One region of the Ramlibacter sp. GS1-15 genome, then DNA from elsewhere that is predicted to be linked to it. Evidence: predicted binding sites of a transcription regulator. Region 1 holds the regulator's gene; each other region holds the start of a gene.
The links. Region 1 encodes sigma-54, which starts transcription at its own class of promoters, with help from an activator protein. Its sites were predicted from a motif close to TGGCANGNAANCTGCTTT; they were not measured.
Positions count from the first base shown of each region.

Region 1 (4,197 bases):
GCGCCGCGATTCCTTCAGGCGCATGCGTGAAGGCAGCTTCATGTCGGGCGTGAGCACCCAGGCGGTCCACCCGGCGTAATGGGCCTTCCAGTGGGCGGCGAGCCGCGCGAAGAAATCGGCACCCTCGCCTGCCTGCGCGCGCTCGCGCCCGCCTTGCGTGCGTCCCGCGACGCCGGCCGTCTCGATGCGCTCGCCGTAGGGCGGGTTGACCAGCATCACGCCCGGTGTATCGGCCGGCGGCATGCGCTGCAAGGCATCGCCGCCGCGCAGCTGCACGGCTTCGGCGACACCCGCGCGCTCGGCGTTGCGTCGCGCGAAGTCGACCATGCGGAACGCGACGTCGCTGCCGAACACCAACGCCGCGGGCGCGCGCTGCTGTGCCCTCGCCTCCTCGCGCAACTGCTGCCACGGCCCGGCCTCGAAAGGCAGGAGCTTCTCGAAGGCGAAGCGCCGCAGGCTGCCGGGCGCGATGCGGCACGCGAGCTGCGCGGCCTCGATCGCGATCGTGCCGCTGCCGCAGCACGGGTCGTACAGCGGCACCTCGGCCTGCCAGCCGCTGGCGGCGATCATGGCGGCGGCGAGCGTTTCCTTCAGTGGCGCCTCGCCCTTGTCCTCGCGCCAGCCACGCTTGAAGAGCGGCTCGCCCGAGGTGTCGATGTACAGCGTCGCCTGGTCGCTGGTGAGGTGCGCGTAGATGCGCACGTCCGGCCGCTGCGTGTCCACGTCCGGCCGGGCGCCGGCCTTGTCGCGGAAGCGGTCCGCGATGGCGTCCTTGACCTTCAGCGCCGCGAAGTTGAGGCTCTTGAGCGGGCTGTGCTGCGCAGTGATCTCGACCTTGAAGCTTTGCCGGTCCGTGAACCAGTCTTCCCAGGCGACCGCGCTCGCCATGGCGTAGAGGTCACCTTCGTTGCGGTACGGCGCGTGCGCCAGCTGCACCAGCACGCGCTGTGCGAGCCGGCTGTGCAGGTTCAGGCGCATCGCGTCGCGCCATGACGCGCGCAGCACGACGCCGCCGCGGCCGGTGAGCAGGTCGTCGCCCGCCAGCTGCGTCAGGCGATGCACCTCGTCGGCGAGAAAACCCTCGACGCCCGCGGCGCACGGCAGGAACAGTTTCAGCGAACTCACAGGGCCTTGCGCAGGTTGGCGGGCGCGATCCGCAGCGCCTCGCGGTATTTGGCCACGGTGCGGCGCGCGCACTCGATACCCTGCTCCTTGAGCATCTCGGAGATCTGGCTGTCCGACAGGGGCCTTTTCGTGTTCTCGCTGGCGACGAACTGCTTGATCAATGCGCGCACCGCGGTGCTCGAGGCATTGCCGCCGGTTTCGGTGCCCAGCGCGGAGCCAAAGAAGTACTTCAGCTCGAACGTGCCGTACGGCGTGGCCATGTACTTGGCCGTCGTCACCCGGCTGATGGTCGATTCGTGCAGGCCGAGCTCGTCGGCGATCTCGCGCAGCACCAGCGGGCGCATCGCCAGCTCGCCGTGCACGAAGAAGTTCTTCTGGCGTTCGACGATCGCGTTCGACACCCGCAGGATCGTGTCGAAGCGCTGCTGGATGTTCTTGATGAACCAGCGCGCCTCCTGCAATCGCTGCTGCAGCGCCTGGTGGCCCTCGCCCTTGTGCGACTTGAGCGCGCCGGCGTAGATGTCGTGCACGCGCAGGCGCGGCATCACGTCGGGATTGAGCTGCACGCGGAACTTCAGGTTGGTGCCCCGCCCGGCGCGCGTGACCAGCACGTCGGGGATGACGACGTTGCGTTCGACGTCCACGAACCTGCGCCCGGGCTTGGGCTCCAGCCGCGTGATCAGCCCGATGGCGGCACGAACCTGCGGGTCGCCTTCGCCCGTGAGCTGCACGAGCCGCTTGATGTCGCGGCGCGCGAGCAGGTCCATCGGCTGCTCGCAGATCCGCAATGCGGCCAGGGTCGCCGGCGGGGCGTCACCCGCGGCCTGCATGGCCTTGAGCTGCAGCGTGAGGCATTCGGCGAGCGAGCGGGCGCCGACGCCCGCCGGCTCGAGGTGGTGCAACAGGCGCAGCGCCACGGTGAAGCGGTGCACGAGTTCCTCGCGCTGCTCCTCGTCATCCGGCGCGAGCGACGCGGCGAGGGACTCCAGCGGCTCGTCGAGGTAGCCGTCGTCGTTGAGCGACTCGATCAGGAAGCGCAGCGCGAAGCGGTCCTCCTCGCACAGGCGCAGCGACAGTGCCTGGCGGTGCAGGTGGGACTGCAGCGAATCCTGCCCGCGCGCGAGCTCGGTCGCGTCCACGTCCTCGTCGGGCTCGGCGTTGTTCTTGCGCGGCGCGGCGTCCACGCCCCACTCGGCGTCGTCGGGCACGACTTCCGTGCTGCCGTCGCCGTCCCAGCTCTCGGCTTCGGACTCGATGGTCGGCGCCTCCGCTTCGCCCGCGTCGTCCGAGCCGGACGAAAAGGAGCTCGTGTCGGTGTCGTCGGATTCGGCCGGCGTGTCCACCGCGCCGGCCCCGAAGTCCTCGCGCGCCTCCTCGGCGTTCAGCTCGAGGAAGGGGTTGTCGTCGAGCATCTGCTCGACTTCCTGCGCGAGCTCCATCGTGGAGAGCTGGAGCAGCCGGATCGACTGCTGCAGCTGCGGCGTCAACGCCAGATGCTGCGAGACGCGAAGCGACAGGCCCTGCTTCATACGGAGGACCCGGTCACATTCGGAAGTGCTCGCCGAGATAGACGCGCCGCACGTCGGCGTTGTTCACGATCTCGGAGGGCGTGCCCTGCGCGAGCACGGCGCCATCGCTGATGATGTAGGCGTGGTCGCAGATGCCCAGCGTCTCGCGCACGTTGTGGTCGGTGATCAACACGCCGATGCCGCGCGACTTGAGGAAGCCGATGATGCGCTGGATCTCGATCACGGCGATCGGGTCGATGCCGGCGAACGGCTCGTCCAGCAGGATGAAGCGCGGCTGGGTCGCCAGCGCCCGCGCGATCTCCACGCGCCGCCGCTCGCCGCCCGACAGGGCCAGCGCCGGCGAATCGCGCAGATGGTCCACGCGCAGGTCCTGCAGCAGCGCCGTGAGGCGCTTGTCGATCTCGGCGTTCGTGAGCGGCTGGCCGCTCTCGTCGCGCTGCAGTTCGAGCACCGCGCGCACGTTCTCCTCGACATTGAGCTTGCGGAAGATCGAGGCTTCCTGCGGCAGGTACGAGAGGCCCAGCCGCGAGCGGCGGTGGATCGGCATGTGCTCGACCGGGCGATCGTCGATCGAGATCTCGCCCGCGTCGGCGCGCACCAGCCCCACGATCATGTAGAAGGATGTGGTCTTGCCCGCGCCGTTGGGCCCGAGAAGGCCCACGACTTCGCCCTTGTCGACTTCGAGCGAGACATCCTTGACCACCTTGCGGCTGCCGTAGCTTTTCTGCAGGTGCCGCGCCGACAGGCGGCTGATGCCGGCCGCGGGTGCGGCGCGACGCCCGGCGATCGCGGTCTCCTCGATCACTTCCTGCCCCCGTTCAGCGTGGTGCTCGGGCGCAGGTTGGCGGCGGGGCCGTTGGGCGCGACGACGGGCGCCGAGGCGCCCGGCTTCGGCGTGAGCACCGCGCGCACGCGACCGCCTGTGGCCGGGCTCGCCGGCCCGCCGTCCACGGTGTACACGTCGGTGCTGTTGTCGTAGACGATCAGGCTGCCGACCACCTCGTCGGCCAGCGCACCGCCGCGGATGCGGCGCATCTCGGCGCGCTTGATGAACTTCACGCGGTCGGCCTTGCCGTCGTATTCGATGGTCTCGCCCTCGCCTTCGATGAACTCGTCGACCCCGTCGCGCTTTTGCCGGTAGAACGCGAGCTTGCCCGGTTCGGCGGTGACGACGCCGTACTGGTAGCCCTCCGGGTCCTGACGCACGTCGATGCGGGCGCCACGGATGAGGATGCTGCCCTTGGTGACGACCACCTTGCCGGTGAACACGCTGGTCTGCTTCAGGTCGTCGTAGCGCAGCGCGTCGGCCTCCACGTTCATGGGCTTGTTGCGGTCCGCCTTTTCGGCGCCGGCCGGTGCGGCCGCAAAGGCGAGGACGAGCGCGAGCCCGAGGGGGGCAAGGGTATGTTTCATATCGGCACGAATCTTGCTGCGCATTGTAGCGAGACCGGGCCATCGCGCCCGCGCCATGCGGCTTTTCTCGCGCCGCACGGAAATATGTCGCCGGTCAGCGCTTGGCTCGGGCTTCGCCGACGAGGTAGTC
Region 1 covers NZ_JBYNTU010000001.1:3,714,177-3,718,373, forward strand. The annotation lists gene AC3EF3_RS18670 (THUMP domain-containing class I SAM-dependent RNA methyltransferase) at 1-1,125, opposite strand, end outside; gene AC3EF3_RS18675 (RNA polymerase factor sigma-54) at 1,122-2,654, opposite strand; gene lptB (LPS export ABC transporter ATP-binding protein) at 2,668-3,456, opposite strand; gene lptA (lipopolysaccharide transport periplasmic protein LptA) at 3,456-4,067, opposite strand; gene AC3EF3_RS18690 (thiol:disulfide interchange protein DsbA/DsbL) at 4,162-4,197, opposite strand, start outside.

Region 2 (4,197 bases), on a different contig from region 1:
GGAGCTTGTCCGATCATGACGAACGGGGCCCCGGGAAATCGACAGGATGCCGGAGCCGGCTCAGCCGCGCTCGAACTTGAACACGGCCGTCGAGGCGCGGGCATTCGGCAGCACGCGCACCTCGCGCCCGTCCTGCAGGCCGAAGGCGTCGAGGATGGACAGCCTGTTCTTGGTGGCCAGCACCTCGAAATCCTTGTACGTGCCGACGCGGATGTTGGGCGTGTCGTACCACTGGTAGGGCAGGCGCTTGGTCACCGGCATGCGGCCGCGCGCGATCGCCAGGCGGTTGGGCCAGTGCGCGAAATTCGGGAAGGCGACGATGCCGATGCGGCCGACGCGCGCCGTCTCCACCAGCATGGTCTCCGCGTTGCGCAGGTGCTGCAGCGTGTCGACCTGCAGCACCACGTCGAACGAGCCGTCGCCGAACATCGACAGGCCCTCGTCGAGGTTCAACTGGATGACGTTGACGCCGCGCCTGGCGCAGGCCAGCAGGTTGTCGTCGGCGATCTCGACGCCGTAGCCGCTGCAGCCGCGCTCGCGCTGCAACAGGTCGAGGAGGGCGCCGTCGCCGCAGCCCAGGTCCAGCACGCGCGAGCCGGGCGGCACCAGGCGCGCGATCACCTCCATGGTCGTGCGGTCGCTCATCGCGCGAACTCCTTGCCGATGCCGTCGAAGTACGCGCGCACGACGCCCAGGTAGCGGGGATCCTCCAGCAGGAAGGCGTCATGGCCGTGCGGCGCGTCGATCTCGGCGTAGCTCACGTCGCGCCGGTTCTCCAGCAGCGCCTTCACCATCTCGCGGCTGCGCGCAGGTGAAAAGCGCCAGTCGGTCTTGAAGCTCACCAGCAGGAACTTCGCGCGTGCCACCGCCAGGGCCTTCGCGAGGTTGCCGCTGTGCGCGCGCGCCGGGTCGAAGTAGTCGAGCGCGCGGGTGATGAGGAGGTAGGTGTTGGCGTCGAAGTACTCGCTGAACTTGTCGCCCTGGTAGCGCAGGTAGCTCTCGATCTGGAACTCGATGTCCTGCGTGCTGTACTTCAGGTCGATCCCGTCGCGCAGCTGCCGCCCGAACTTCTCGTTCATCACGTCGTCGCTCAGGTACGTGATGTGGCCGATCATCCGCGCGATGCGCAGGCCGCGCTTGGGGATCACGTTGTGCTCGTAGAAGTGGCCGCCGTGGAAATCGGGGTCGGTCACGATCGCGCGGCGCGCGACCTCGTTGAACGCGATGTTTTCGGCGTTGAGGTTGGGCGCGCTCGCGACGACGATGGCGTGGCGCACGCGCTCGGGATATTGCAGCGTCCACGACAGGGCCTGCATGCCGCCGAGGCTGCCGCCCATGACGGCCGCGAGCTGGCGGATGCCTAGGGCCTCGAGCAGGCGCGCCTGCGCGTTCACCCAGTCTTCCACGGTGACGACCGGGAAGTCGGCGCCGTACACCTTGCCGCTGTCCGGGCTCGTGTGCATCGGCCCGGTCGAGCCGAAGCAGGAGCCCAGGTTGTTCACGCCGATGACGAAGAAGCGGTCGGTGTCCACAGCTTTGCCGGGGCCGATCATCGAGTCCCACCAGCCGACGTTGTCCGACTGGTCGGCGTAGACGCCCGCGACGTGGTGCGAGGCGTTGAGCGCGTGGCAGATCAGCACCGCGTTGCTCTTGTCGGCATTCAGGCTGCCGTAGGTCTCGTACGCGAGCGAATAGCTGCGGATGGCCGCGCCGCTTTGCAGGGCCAGCGGCGTCTCGAAGGTCATCGACTGCGGATGGGCAATCAGCGGCATGAAATGAAAAACCCGGCATCGCTAAAACGAGGCCGGGTCACAGCGCTTCGTCTTTAGCTGTATTTGTTAAAGCGCCCGCAAGCGGAAGCAAATCGGCGCTGGAGGAAGTATAGCGCGAGCCTCACACCAGCAGCGCCGCGACGCCCAGCCCCGCGAAGATCACCGCGGCGACCACGTGCACGGTCCGGATCGGCACGATGCGCGTCACGCGTTCGCCGAACCACACGGCGGGCACGTTGGCGATCATCATGCCCAGCGTGGTGCCGGCCACCACCGCCCACCACTGCGGAAAGCGCGCGGCCAGCATCACCGTGGCGACCTGCGTCTTGTCGCCCATCTCGGCCAGGAAGAAGGCGAGCACGGTGGTGCCGAACACGCCGAAACGCGGCGCCTTCGCGTCCTCGTCATCGAGCTTGTCCGGCACGAGGATCCAGGCCGCCATCGCGAAGAAGGACACCGCCAGTACCCAGCGCAGCACCTGCGGCCCGAGCAAGGTGGTGAGCCACGCGCCGGCGGCGCCGGCGAGCGCGTGATTGACGATGGTGGCGACGAAGATGCCGGCGATGATCGGCCACGGCCTGCGAAAGCGCGCAGCGAGCACGAGCGAGAGCAGTTGCGTCTTGTCGCCCATTTCGGCGAGGGCGACGATGCCGGTGGAGACGAGGAAAGCTTCCATGGAGAACAAGGTCCAGCCGGCGGTTCGAGCACGCATTGACTGCGCGAGCCCGCCGGCATCGGGCCACGCACTCAACGGTCTCGCCAAGCTGCTGGCCGCCTGCGCCATGGGCTGCAAAGCCCAAGTCTGTTGACGCAAGCCCCTCTCGAAGCTCGAAGGGAGGCTACTCCCCGATGACAGGCCCGCATTCTAGCCGGGCCCACGTCCGCACGCTTCTGGCGCAGTTGTTGCTTCGAGATGGTGCGCCGATGCCCCAATGAGCATCGGCGCACCAATAACAGACACTTCATTCCCCAAATCAAGTCATGGAAGCACTCAAACAGGGCGCCGACGCCTTGTTCATCCTGCTCGGCGGCATCATGGTCCTGGCCATGCACGCCGGATTCGCGTTTCTCGAACTCGGTACCGTGCGCAAGAAGAACCAGGTCAACGCGCTGGTGAAGATCCTCGCGGATTTCTCGGTCTCCACCGTCGTCTATTTCGTCCTCGGCTACGGCATCGCCTACGGCACCTCGTTCTTCGTGGGCGCCGAGCAGCTCGCCGCGAAGAACGGCTACGAGCTCGTGAAGTTCTTTTTCCTGCTCACGTTCGCCGCCGCGATTCCCGCGATCATTTCCGGCGGCATCGCCGAGCGCGCGCGCTTCGGCCCGCAGCTGATGGCGACGGCGGTGCTGGTCGGCGTGGTCTACCCGCTGTTCGAAAGCGTCGCCTGGAACCACGCCTTCGGCCTGCAGGACTGGCTGAAAACGCTGACCGGCCAGGAGTTCCACGACTTCGCCGGCTCGGTCGTCGTCCACGCGATGGGCGGCTGGATCGCGCTGCCGGCGGTGATCCTGCTGGGCGCGCGCAGCAACCGCTACCGCAAGGACGGCGCGATCTCGGCGCACCCGCCGTCCAACATCCCGTTCCTTGCGCTCGGCGCGTGGATCCTCACCGTCGGCTGGTTCGGCTTCAACGTGATGAGCGCGCAGACGCTGGACAAGATGTCGGGCCTCGTCGCCGTGAATTCGCTGATGGCCATGGTCGGCGGCACGCTGGCCGCGCTGGCCCTGGGCCGCAACGACCCCGGCTTCGTGCACAACGGCCCGCTCGCGGGACTGGTGGCCGTGTGCGCCGGCTCGGACCTGATGCATCCGCTGGGTGCGCTGGTGGTCGGCGCGACCGCCGGCGCGATCTTCGTGGCGATGTTCACGCTCACGCAGAACAAGTGGAAGATCGACGACGTGCTGGGCGTGTGGCCCTTGCACGGCTTGTGCGGCGCCTGGGGCGGCATCGCCGCGGGCATCTTCGGCGCGAAGGCGCTGGGCGGCCTCGGCGGCGTGAGCCTCGCCGCGCAGGCGATCGGCACGCTGCTGGGCATCCTGTGGGCGCTCGCGGCCGGCTTCGTCGTCTATGGCGCGATCAAGGCGCTCGCCGGCCTGCGCCTGTCGGCCGAGGAGGAGTACGAGGGCGCGGACCTCGCGATCCACAAGATCGGCTCGACCCCCGAGCGTGAAGCCACCTGGTGATGCGCGCCGGCCCTGTGCGATCATCCGATCCGGATGAGCACGGGGCCTATCGAGAACCTGCTGGCGGAACACCGCGGCTACCTGCTGCGGTTCGCACGCCTGCAATTGCGCAACGACGCGTGGGCCGAGGACGCCGTTTCGGAGACGCTGCTCGCGGCCCTGTCCAAGCCGCAGTCGTTCGGCAACCGCAGCCAGCTCAAGACCTGGCTGGTGGGCATCCTCAAGCACAAGGTGATCGACA
Region 2 covers NZ_JBYNTU010000002.1:132,096-136,292, forward strand. The annotation lists gene metW (methionine biosynthesis protein MetW) at 61-645, opposite strand; gene metX (homoserine O-succinyltransferase MetX) at 642-1,772, opposite strand; gene AC3EF3_RS19640 (TMEM165/GDT1 family protein) at 1,894-2,448, opposite strand; yybP-ykoY riboswitch at 2,494-2,641, opposite strand; gene AC3EF3_RS19645 (ammonium transporter) at 2,754-3,956, shown strand; gene AC3EF3_RS19650 (sigma-70 family RNA polymerase sigma factor) at 3,990-4,197, shown strand, end outside.
Region 2: a site for sigma-54 is predicted at 2,665-2,682, ahead of AC3EF3_RS19645 (ammonium transporter). Genes of this name have one in related genera too.

Region 3 (4,197 bases), 1.2 Mb from region 1:
TTGTCCGGCTCGCCACTGTTGTATTCCTTGACCAGTTCCTCGTGACGCGCCTCGGCCTTCTTCAGCTCGGCTTCGAGGATGGCCCGCGCGTCGCTGTCGCGCGCCTTCTGCTCGTCGGCACTGATGCGTTGCGACGTCACGGACGATGGCGCCGTGGCCACCTTCACCTGCGCGCTGTTCACGCGCGTGCCTTCCACGACGGTGACATTGCCGCCGTCCATGAGCTTGCAGCCCTTGGCCTGCGCTTCGGACGCGCTGTTCGTATAGGAATTGCCGCAGCGGTAAATCTTCGTCTGCGCCTGGGCCGTGGCTGCCATCGCAGCCACCGCCACCAGGGTGAGGTAGGCGTACTTCATGGCTCGTTCCTTTCGCAACGGAATGCGCGAGGGGAACTTCCAGTATCACGCAACTCATCAAAAAAGCCAAACAACCCATTGATTCAAAACGAGAAAGGACCGCCGGAGCGGTCCTTTTACACAACAAGCTGTATGTCCTTACAGCGAGTAGTACATGTCGAACTCGATCGGGTGCGTCGTCATGCGGAAGCGGGTGACCTCCTGCATCTTCAGCTCGATGTACGCGTCGATCATGGTGTCCGTGAACACGCCGCCCTTGGTGAGGAACGAGCGGCCCTTGTCCAGGTAGTCGAGAGCCTGGTCGAGGCTGTGGCACACGGTCGGGATCTTCGCGTCCTCTTCCGGCGGCAGGTGGTACAGGTCCTTCGTGGCGGCTTCGCCCGGATGGATCTTGTTCTCCACGCCGTCGAGGCCCGCCATCAGCATCGCGGCGAAGCCGAGGTACGGGTTGCAGGTCGGATCGGGGAAGCGCACTTCGATGCGGCGGCCCTTCGGGTTCGCCACGTACGGAATGCGCACGGAGGCCGAGCGGTTGCGCGCGGAGTACGCGAGCTTCACGGGCGCCTCGAAGCCGGGGACCAGGCGCTTGTAGCTGTTGGTGCCGGGGTTCGTGATCGCGTTCAGCGCACGGGCGTGCTTGATGATGCCGCCGATGTAGTACAGCGCGAAGTCCGACAGGCCCGCATAGCCGTCGCCGGCGAACAGGTTCTTGCCGTCCTTCCACACGGACTGGTGCACGTGCATGCCCGAGCCGTTGTCGCCGACGACGGGCTTCGGCATGAACGTGGCCGTCTTGCCGTAGGCGTTCGCGACGTTGTGGACGACGTACTTCAGCCAGATCGTCCAGTCGGCACGCTGCACGAGCGTCGAGAACTTGGTGCCGATCTCGTTCTGGCCGGCGCCCGCCACTTCGTGGTGGAACACTTCGACCGGGATGCCCAGCGACTCGAGGATCAGCGACATCTCGGCACGCAGGTCCTGCATGCTGTCGACCGGCGGCACGGGGAAGTAGCCGCCCTTGGTGGTCGGACGGTGGCCCTTGTTGCCGCCCTCGATCACCTTGCCGGTGTTCCACGGAGCTTCGTACTCGTCGATGTGCACGAACGAGCCGGACTGGTCCGCGCCCCAGCGCACGTCGTCGAAGATGAAGAATTCGGGCTCGGGACCGAAGAAGGCGGTGTCGCCCAGGCCGGAGGCCTTCAGGTACGCCTCGGCGCGCTTGGCGATCGAGCGCGGGTCGCGGTCATAGGCCTTGCCATCGCCCGGCTCCAGCACGTCGCAGGTGAGGAAGAGCGTCGTTTCTTCGAAGAACGGGTCGACGTTGGCAGTGGCCGGATCCGGCATCAGCAGCATGTCCGACGCTTCGATGCCCTTCCAGCCGGCGATCGACGAGCCGTCGAAGGCGTGACCCGAAGTGAACTTGTCTTCGTCGAAAGCCGAGATCGGCACGGTCACGTGTTGTTCCTTGCCGCGGGTGTCGGTGAAGCGGAAGTCGACGAACTTGACCTCGTTCTCCTTCACCATCTTCATGACGTCGGCGACGTTCTTGGCTGCCATCAGGTTCTCCTGGTATCGATGGTTGATTGAAATGGGTGCCGCTGAGGATGCAGGTTCTATGCCAAAAGCTGGTGCATGGCACGCCCCGCAGAGCTGCGCGATTGTCCGCGATCCTGCATGCTTTTCCCTACAGAAGCCTTGCGTTTTGCACGGCTGAGCGCCCCAGAATGGGGACGGCGGGTCGTTCCCGATTTTGGTGCAATGAGCTTATCGCACCAATTCGGGGCCAAGTTTCACGCCCAGGGCCGTCAGCCCGGCGATGAGCTGCGCAAAGGCAGCATCGACGGCGGCAGGCTCGCCCTTCACGCCCAGATCGATGTGCCGGCCCCACCGCGGATGGTCGACACTGGGCAGGCTGAAGACCTTCACGGCCGGGTGATCGCGCTCGATGGCCTCCATCAACGGCGTGAGCGCTGCTTCCATCGAGCCGAACACGATCACCGACTTCTCGACCTGAGGTGTCTGGTTGAACAGGGACCGGTAGTTTTCCTCCAGCACCCACTCGATCATCGGCCACGCCATCACCGGGAACCCAGGCACGAAATGCACCCGGCCCACCGTGAAGCCGGGGATCTTGTTGTACGGGTTCGGGATGATGCTGGCACCCCTGGGGAACACGCCCATGTTCAGGCGGTGGACGTTGTCGGGCCGGTCGGGCTCGTAAGGGATGCCCTGCTCGCGCGCGACGTCCTGCATGCGCTCGCGGATCAGTGCTTCCGCCTGCGGATGCAGCACCAGTTCCACCCCGAGCGCCTGGGCCGCGCACTGGCGGGTATGGTCGTCGGGCGTGGCGCCGATGCCGCCGCAGGAGAACACCACGTCGCCCGAGTCGAAAGCGCGCTTGAGCGTCGCGACGATGCGCTCGGGCTGGTCGCCCACGTACTCGGCCCAGGCCAGTTGCAAGCCACGCGCGGCGAGCAATTCGATGACCTTGGGCATGTGCTTGTCGGCGCGCTTGCCGGAGAGGATCTCGTCGCCGACGATGACGAGCCCGAATGCTTGTGCCATTCCCGGATGCTAACGCGTCCCTTTTCGCGAGCTACTAACATCGTGGCTCATGGAAACGATCCAGGTCAACGGTACTGCGCTCGAGCTGGAGCGGCTTCCCGGGTCCGAGGGGACACAGCTCGCGCCCATCGTGTTTCTCCACGAGGGCCTGGGGTCCGTGGCGATGTGGCGCGACTGGCCGCGCCAAGTCTGCGAAGCCACGGGCCGCGCCGGCTTCGTGTATTCGCGGCGCGGCTACGGCAAGTCGCAATCGATTCCCGATGTGCGGGGCGCCGGACGCCTGGGCCCCGACTACATGCATCGCGAAGCTCTGGACGTGCTCCCGGAACTGCTCGCGAAACTGGGCGCCGAGGCGCCGGTGCTGCTCGGGCATTCGGACGGCGGGACGATCTCGCTGGTCCACGCCGCGCATTTCCCCGTGCGCGCCTGCATCGTGATGGCGCCGCACGTCATCGTGGAGGATGTCTCCGTTCGCTCCATCGAACAGGCCCGCGACGCCTACGAAAAGGCGGACCTGCGGTCGCGGCTCGCGCGCTACCACGACGACGTGGACACCGCGTTCTGGCAATGGAACGACATCTGGCTGGCTCCCGCCTTCCGCGACTTCGACATCCGCGCGGAATGCCGACGCATCCACGCGCCGGTGCTCGCGGTCCAGGGCGAGGACGATCCTTACGGCACGCTGCGGCAGATCGAGGAGATCCATCCGGCCGGCCCGATCACACGCGAGGTGCTGCCCCGTTGCGGCCATTCGCCGCACAAGGACCAGCCCGAAGCGGCGCTGCAGCTCGTCGCGCGCTTCCTGCAGAAGATCGGCTGATCAGCGGGCGCGCAGCGCCGCGAGGTCGCCGCCGGTCAGCCACCGCCACTGCCCCGGCGCGAGGTCCGGCGGCAGGGACAACTCCGCGATGCGGGACCGGTGCAAGCGCTCGACGCGGTTGCCTGCGGCCGCGACCATGCGCTTGACCTGGTGGTACTTGCCTTCGGTGATCGTCAGGCGCAGTTCGCGCTCGCCGGTGATCTCGCAGGCGGCGGCACGCACGGGCTTCGGATCGTCGTCGAGCACCACGCCTTCGATCAGCCGCGCCACCTGCCTGGCATCCACCGGATGCTTCGCGCCAACGTCGTAGACCTTGGGCACGTGATGCTTGGGCGAACTCATGCGATGGATGAAGGTGCCGTCGTCGGAGAGCAGCAGCAGGCCCGTGGTGTCCGCATCGAGACGCCCGATGCCCTGCACGCCCGGCGTGGACCCCTTGTTCGGGCGCTGCCGCAA
Region 3 covers NZ_JBYNTU010000001.1:2,556,467-2,560,663, forward strand. The annotation lists gene AC3EF3_RS12815 (hypothetical protein) at 1-356, opposite strand, end outside; gene glnA (type I glutamate--ammonia ligase) at 495-1,913, opposite strand; gene AC3EF3_RS12825 (competence/damage-inducible protein A) at 2,121-2,921, opposite strand; gene AC3EF3_RS12830 (alpha/beta fold hydrolase) at 2,971-3,741, shown strand; gene AC3EF3_RS12835 (16S rRNA pseudouridine(516) synthase) at 3,742-4,197, opposite strand, start outside.
Region 3: a site for sigma-54 is predicted at 1,960-1,977, ahead of glnA (type I glutamate--ammonia ligase). Genes of this name have one in related genera too.

Region 4 (4,197 bases), on a different contig from region 1:
GGCGTGATCACGGCCGACGAACTGAAGCAGGCGATCCACAAGGCGCGCGAGGACGCATTGCAGGTCGAACACGTGCTGATGGCCGACTTCTCGATCCGGCCCGCACAGATCGGCCCGTCGCTCGCGAAGTACTTCGGTGTCCCCTACGAGCCCTTCAACTCGGGCCGTCTGCGCCTGGAGACGCTGCACGGCCCCCTCAAGCGCGACTTCATCACCGAGCAGGGCTGGATCCCGCTGGAGGAATCGCCCGAAGGGCTGGTGATCATGTGCACGGACCCGGAGGCGGTACGCGGCTCGCGCATCGTGCCGCAGGTGTTCCCGCGCCATTCGAAATTTTCCTATCGCGTCACGACGCAGACGGAATTCGAGGAGACGCTGGCGCAGCTCTGGGGCGCCGATCAGGGCGGCTCGGTCGAGGAGCTGCTGGCCGACATGTCGGCGCCGATGGACGACGAAGGCGGCGAGGAAGGCGATGTCGTCTCCGCCGCCGCCGACAACGAACTCGTCAAGTTCGTCAACAAGGTGATCATCGACGCCTACAACATGAAGGCATCGGACATCCACGTCGAACCGTTGCCGGGCAAGGCCAAGACCGGCATCCGCTTCCGCGTGGACGGCTCGCTGCAGCCGTACATCGAGGTCCCCGCGCATTTCCGCCAGGCGATGGTCACGCGCCTGAAGATCATGTGCGATCTGGACATCTCCGAGAAGCGCAAGCCGCAGGACGGCAAGATCAAGTTCAAGAAGTACGGACCGCTGGACATCGAGCTGCGCGTGGCGACCATTCCGTCGGCCGGCGGCGTCGAGGACGTGGTCATGCGTATCCTCGCGGCCGGCGAGCCGATCCCGCTGGAGAAGCTGGGTCTGACGCCGGTCAACAAGGAGCGCCTCGAGAAGACGGTGAGCAAGCCCTACGGCCTGTTCTACGTCTGCGGTCCCACCGGCTCGGGCAAGACGACCACGCTGCACTCGATCCTGAAGTTCCTCAACACGCCCGACACCAAGATCTGGACGGCGGAGGACCCGGTCGAAATCACGCAAAAGGGGCTGCGCCAAGTCCAGGTGAACAAGAAGGCGGGCATCGATTTCGCCCTCGTGATGCGCGCCTTCCTGCGCGCCGACCCCGACATCATCATGGTGGGCGAGTCGCGCGACAAGGAGACGGTGTCGATGGGCGTGGAGGCGTCGCTCACCGGTCACCTCGTTTTCTCGACGCTGCACACGAACTCGGCGCCCGAGTCGATCATCCGACTGCTGGACATGGGCATGGACCCGTTCAACTTCGCGGATGCGCTGCTCGGCATCCTCGCCCAGCGCCTGGCCAAGAAGCTGTGCGACTGCAAGGAGGCCTACGCCCCCGACCAGGAGGAGATCAAGACCTTCATCGCCGAATACGCGGAGGACCTGCGGCACACGCCCGCGTGGAAGGCCGATTACGCCGGCGAGGCGAAGAAGCTGTACGAGAGCTGGGTCAAGGCCTACGGCGAGAACGGGCGGCTGAAGTTCTACAAGCCGGTCGGCTGCGACAAGTGCAGCAAGAGCGGCTACAAGGGGCGCATCGGCCTGCATGAACTGCTGGTGGCCGACGATCCCGTCAAGAAGCTGGTGCAGGAGCGCGCTCGCGTCGCCGAGATCTTCGTGCAGGCCGTGGCGAGCGGCATGCGCACGCTGAAGATGGACGGCATGGAAAAGATCATGGCAGGCCTGACGGACCTGAAGCAGGTCAGGTCGGTGTGCATCAAGTGAGGAATAGCGTCGCTGACAAAAATGTCCAAGATACCCGCCCTTGCGAGCCCTTTTTGATAGTTTGTTGCGGTGCACACCTCCAAATACGCCGATTTTGTGAGGCTTGGCGCGTGGCACGCGACTTGCACATCCATGCCGCTTCTTCAACAACCTCTGGAGGACTCCAATGAAGCGTGCTCTGCAAAAGGGTTTTACCCTGATCGAACTGATGATCGTGGTCGCGATCATCGGCATTCTGGCCGCCGTGGCTCTGCCCGCCTATTCGGACTACACCGTCCGCGCCAAGGTGTCGGAGATCGTTCTGGCTGCGTCCCAGTGCCGCACCAGCGTCACCGAGACCGTGCAGTCGTCCTCTGCCAGCCTGCCTGCCGCTGACTTGTGGGGTTGCGAGTCGAATACCAACATCGCAGCCGGAACGGGATCCACCACGTCCAACGTGACCAAGTACGTGACCTCTGTCCACGTCAGCGATGCGGGCGTCATCCAGGTTACGTCGAGCTCCTCGGCGGATCTCGCCAACAAGGGTGCCGACGGTAAGATCGTTGAACTGGCCCCCTACGTGAACAACGGCGGCACCATCGCCCCGATGGCGACCACCGACGCCGGCAAGAACATCTACAAGTGGATCTGCGGCGGCGGCACCACCACCATGCCCACCAAGTACCTGCCCGGTTCCTGCCGCGGTCAGTAATGGCTTGCTAGCGCCAGCCTGAAGAGGTTGGTTCGAGCAGCAAGAGGTGCGAGAGATCGCACCTCTTTTATTTTGTTCGCAGCATGATGAAATCGGCCGACCTGAAAGACTGGCTTACGTTGTGGATGGGGCTTGTGCTGGGCATCGCCTACCTGCTGCCCAACCACTACTCGCCCTGGGTGGCCTTCTATCAGGAGTTCGCGGCGGCGCTGGCCTTCTTACCGGTTTGCCTCTGGGCGAGCGTTCGCGCCCGGCAGGTGCCGGCCACGTTCTGGGGCGGGCTGGCGCTCGCTGCGGTCCCGCTGGCGCAGCATGCTGCCGGAATGCTGTCGTTCGGGGCCGACGCGTACCTGGGTTTTCTCTATATGGCGGGTTTTGCCCTGTGCGCGCTCGCCGGGGCGCAGCTCGTGGCCGACCAGAAGCAGGGCGATCCTCTGACGGCGATGAAGCCTCTTTGCCTGGCTCTCCTTGTGGCAGGCCTGGTGTCCGTGGCCATGGCGACCCACCAGTGGCTCACGATGCAAAGACTGGCGGTGCTGGTAGTGGATATGCCCCCTTGGGGCCGGCCCTTTGCCAATCTGGCGCAGCCCAATCACCTGGCGACGCTGCTGCTGATGGGAATGGCATCGACGTTGCTGCTGTTTGAGTCGAAGGCGATCGGGCCGGTGACGGCCTGCGCCGCAGCCGCCATGCTGATCTCCGGTCTGGTCATGTCAGGCTCGCGGTCGGTCATGCTGGCCTTGATCTGGCTGGTTCCCCTGATCTGGTATTTCTCCCGGCGAATCGCCCTCAGAGCCCGCCCGCTTGCACTTGCGGCCTTCGCGGGCTCGTACATCGTTCTTTCATGGCTGTGGCCGGCCATCAACCGGCTACTACTCGTCAGCGCGGATGCAGGCTCCACGCTCGCGCGCGTCGGCAGCGGGGATGTCCGGATCGCCTATTGGCGCTCCATGCTCGAGGCCGCGGCGATGTCGCCCTGGCTGGGCTATGGCTGGAGCCAGAGCCTGCATGCGCAGATCGCAACGGCCCTTGACTTCCCGCCCCAGCATCTTGTCTTCGAGAGCGCGCACAACTTCATGCTGGACCTGGTGCTGTGGTGCGGCATACCGCTGGCTGCGACCTTCGGGGTGGCGTTGCTGCTCTGGGTGAGGCGGACGGCGGCCGCGGTGTCCAGCGGCACGGCCCTGGCGGCGCTTCTCATGGTGTTCGCCGTGCTCAGTCACAGCCTGGTGGAATACCCGCTGCAATTCGCGTACTTCCTCCTTCCCGTCGGATTCGTGATGGGTGGGTTGGACGCGCTCAGGCAACCGCATGCGTCGCTGGCCCCGCGCAAGTGGTTGCGCCCGCTCGTCGCGTTGCCGGCCGGTGCTGTGCTTGCCCTGATGGCGCTGGTGGCCACCGAGTATTTTTCTTTCGAGGAAGAATGGCGCCGTATTCAGTTTCGCGAGGCCCGCATCGGCGACTTGAGGCCGACTCCGGTGCCGAAGGCGCTGCTCCTGGATAATCTCGAGACGCAGGCATGGGCCGCCGCGCAATTGCCGAACAAGGAAATGCCGCCGCAGGACATCGCTCGCATCGATCGGGTCTGGCGGCGTTACGGCAATCCCTCCGCCATGTACAAGGAGGCAACGACGGAGCTGCTGCAGGGCCATGAAAGCCGGGCCGAGGCAATCGTCGAAACCTTGTGCCGGCTCCATTCCAAAAAGCGCTGCGAGCTTGCCCGTCAGGCGATGAACAGCCCGGATGACGGCGATGGTGCT
Region 4 covers NZ_JBYNTU010000002.1:33,777-37,973, reverse strand. The annotation lists gene AC3EF3_RS19170 (GspE/PulE family protein) at 1-1,746, shown strand, start outside; gene AC3EF3_RS19165 (pilin) at 1,913-2,437, shown strand; gene AC3EF3_RS19160 (PglL family O-oligosaccharyltransferase) at 2,521-4,197, shown strand, end outside.
Region 4: a site for sigma-54 is predicted at 1,858-1,875, ahead of AC3EF3_RS19165 (pilin). Genes of this name have one in related genera too.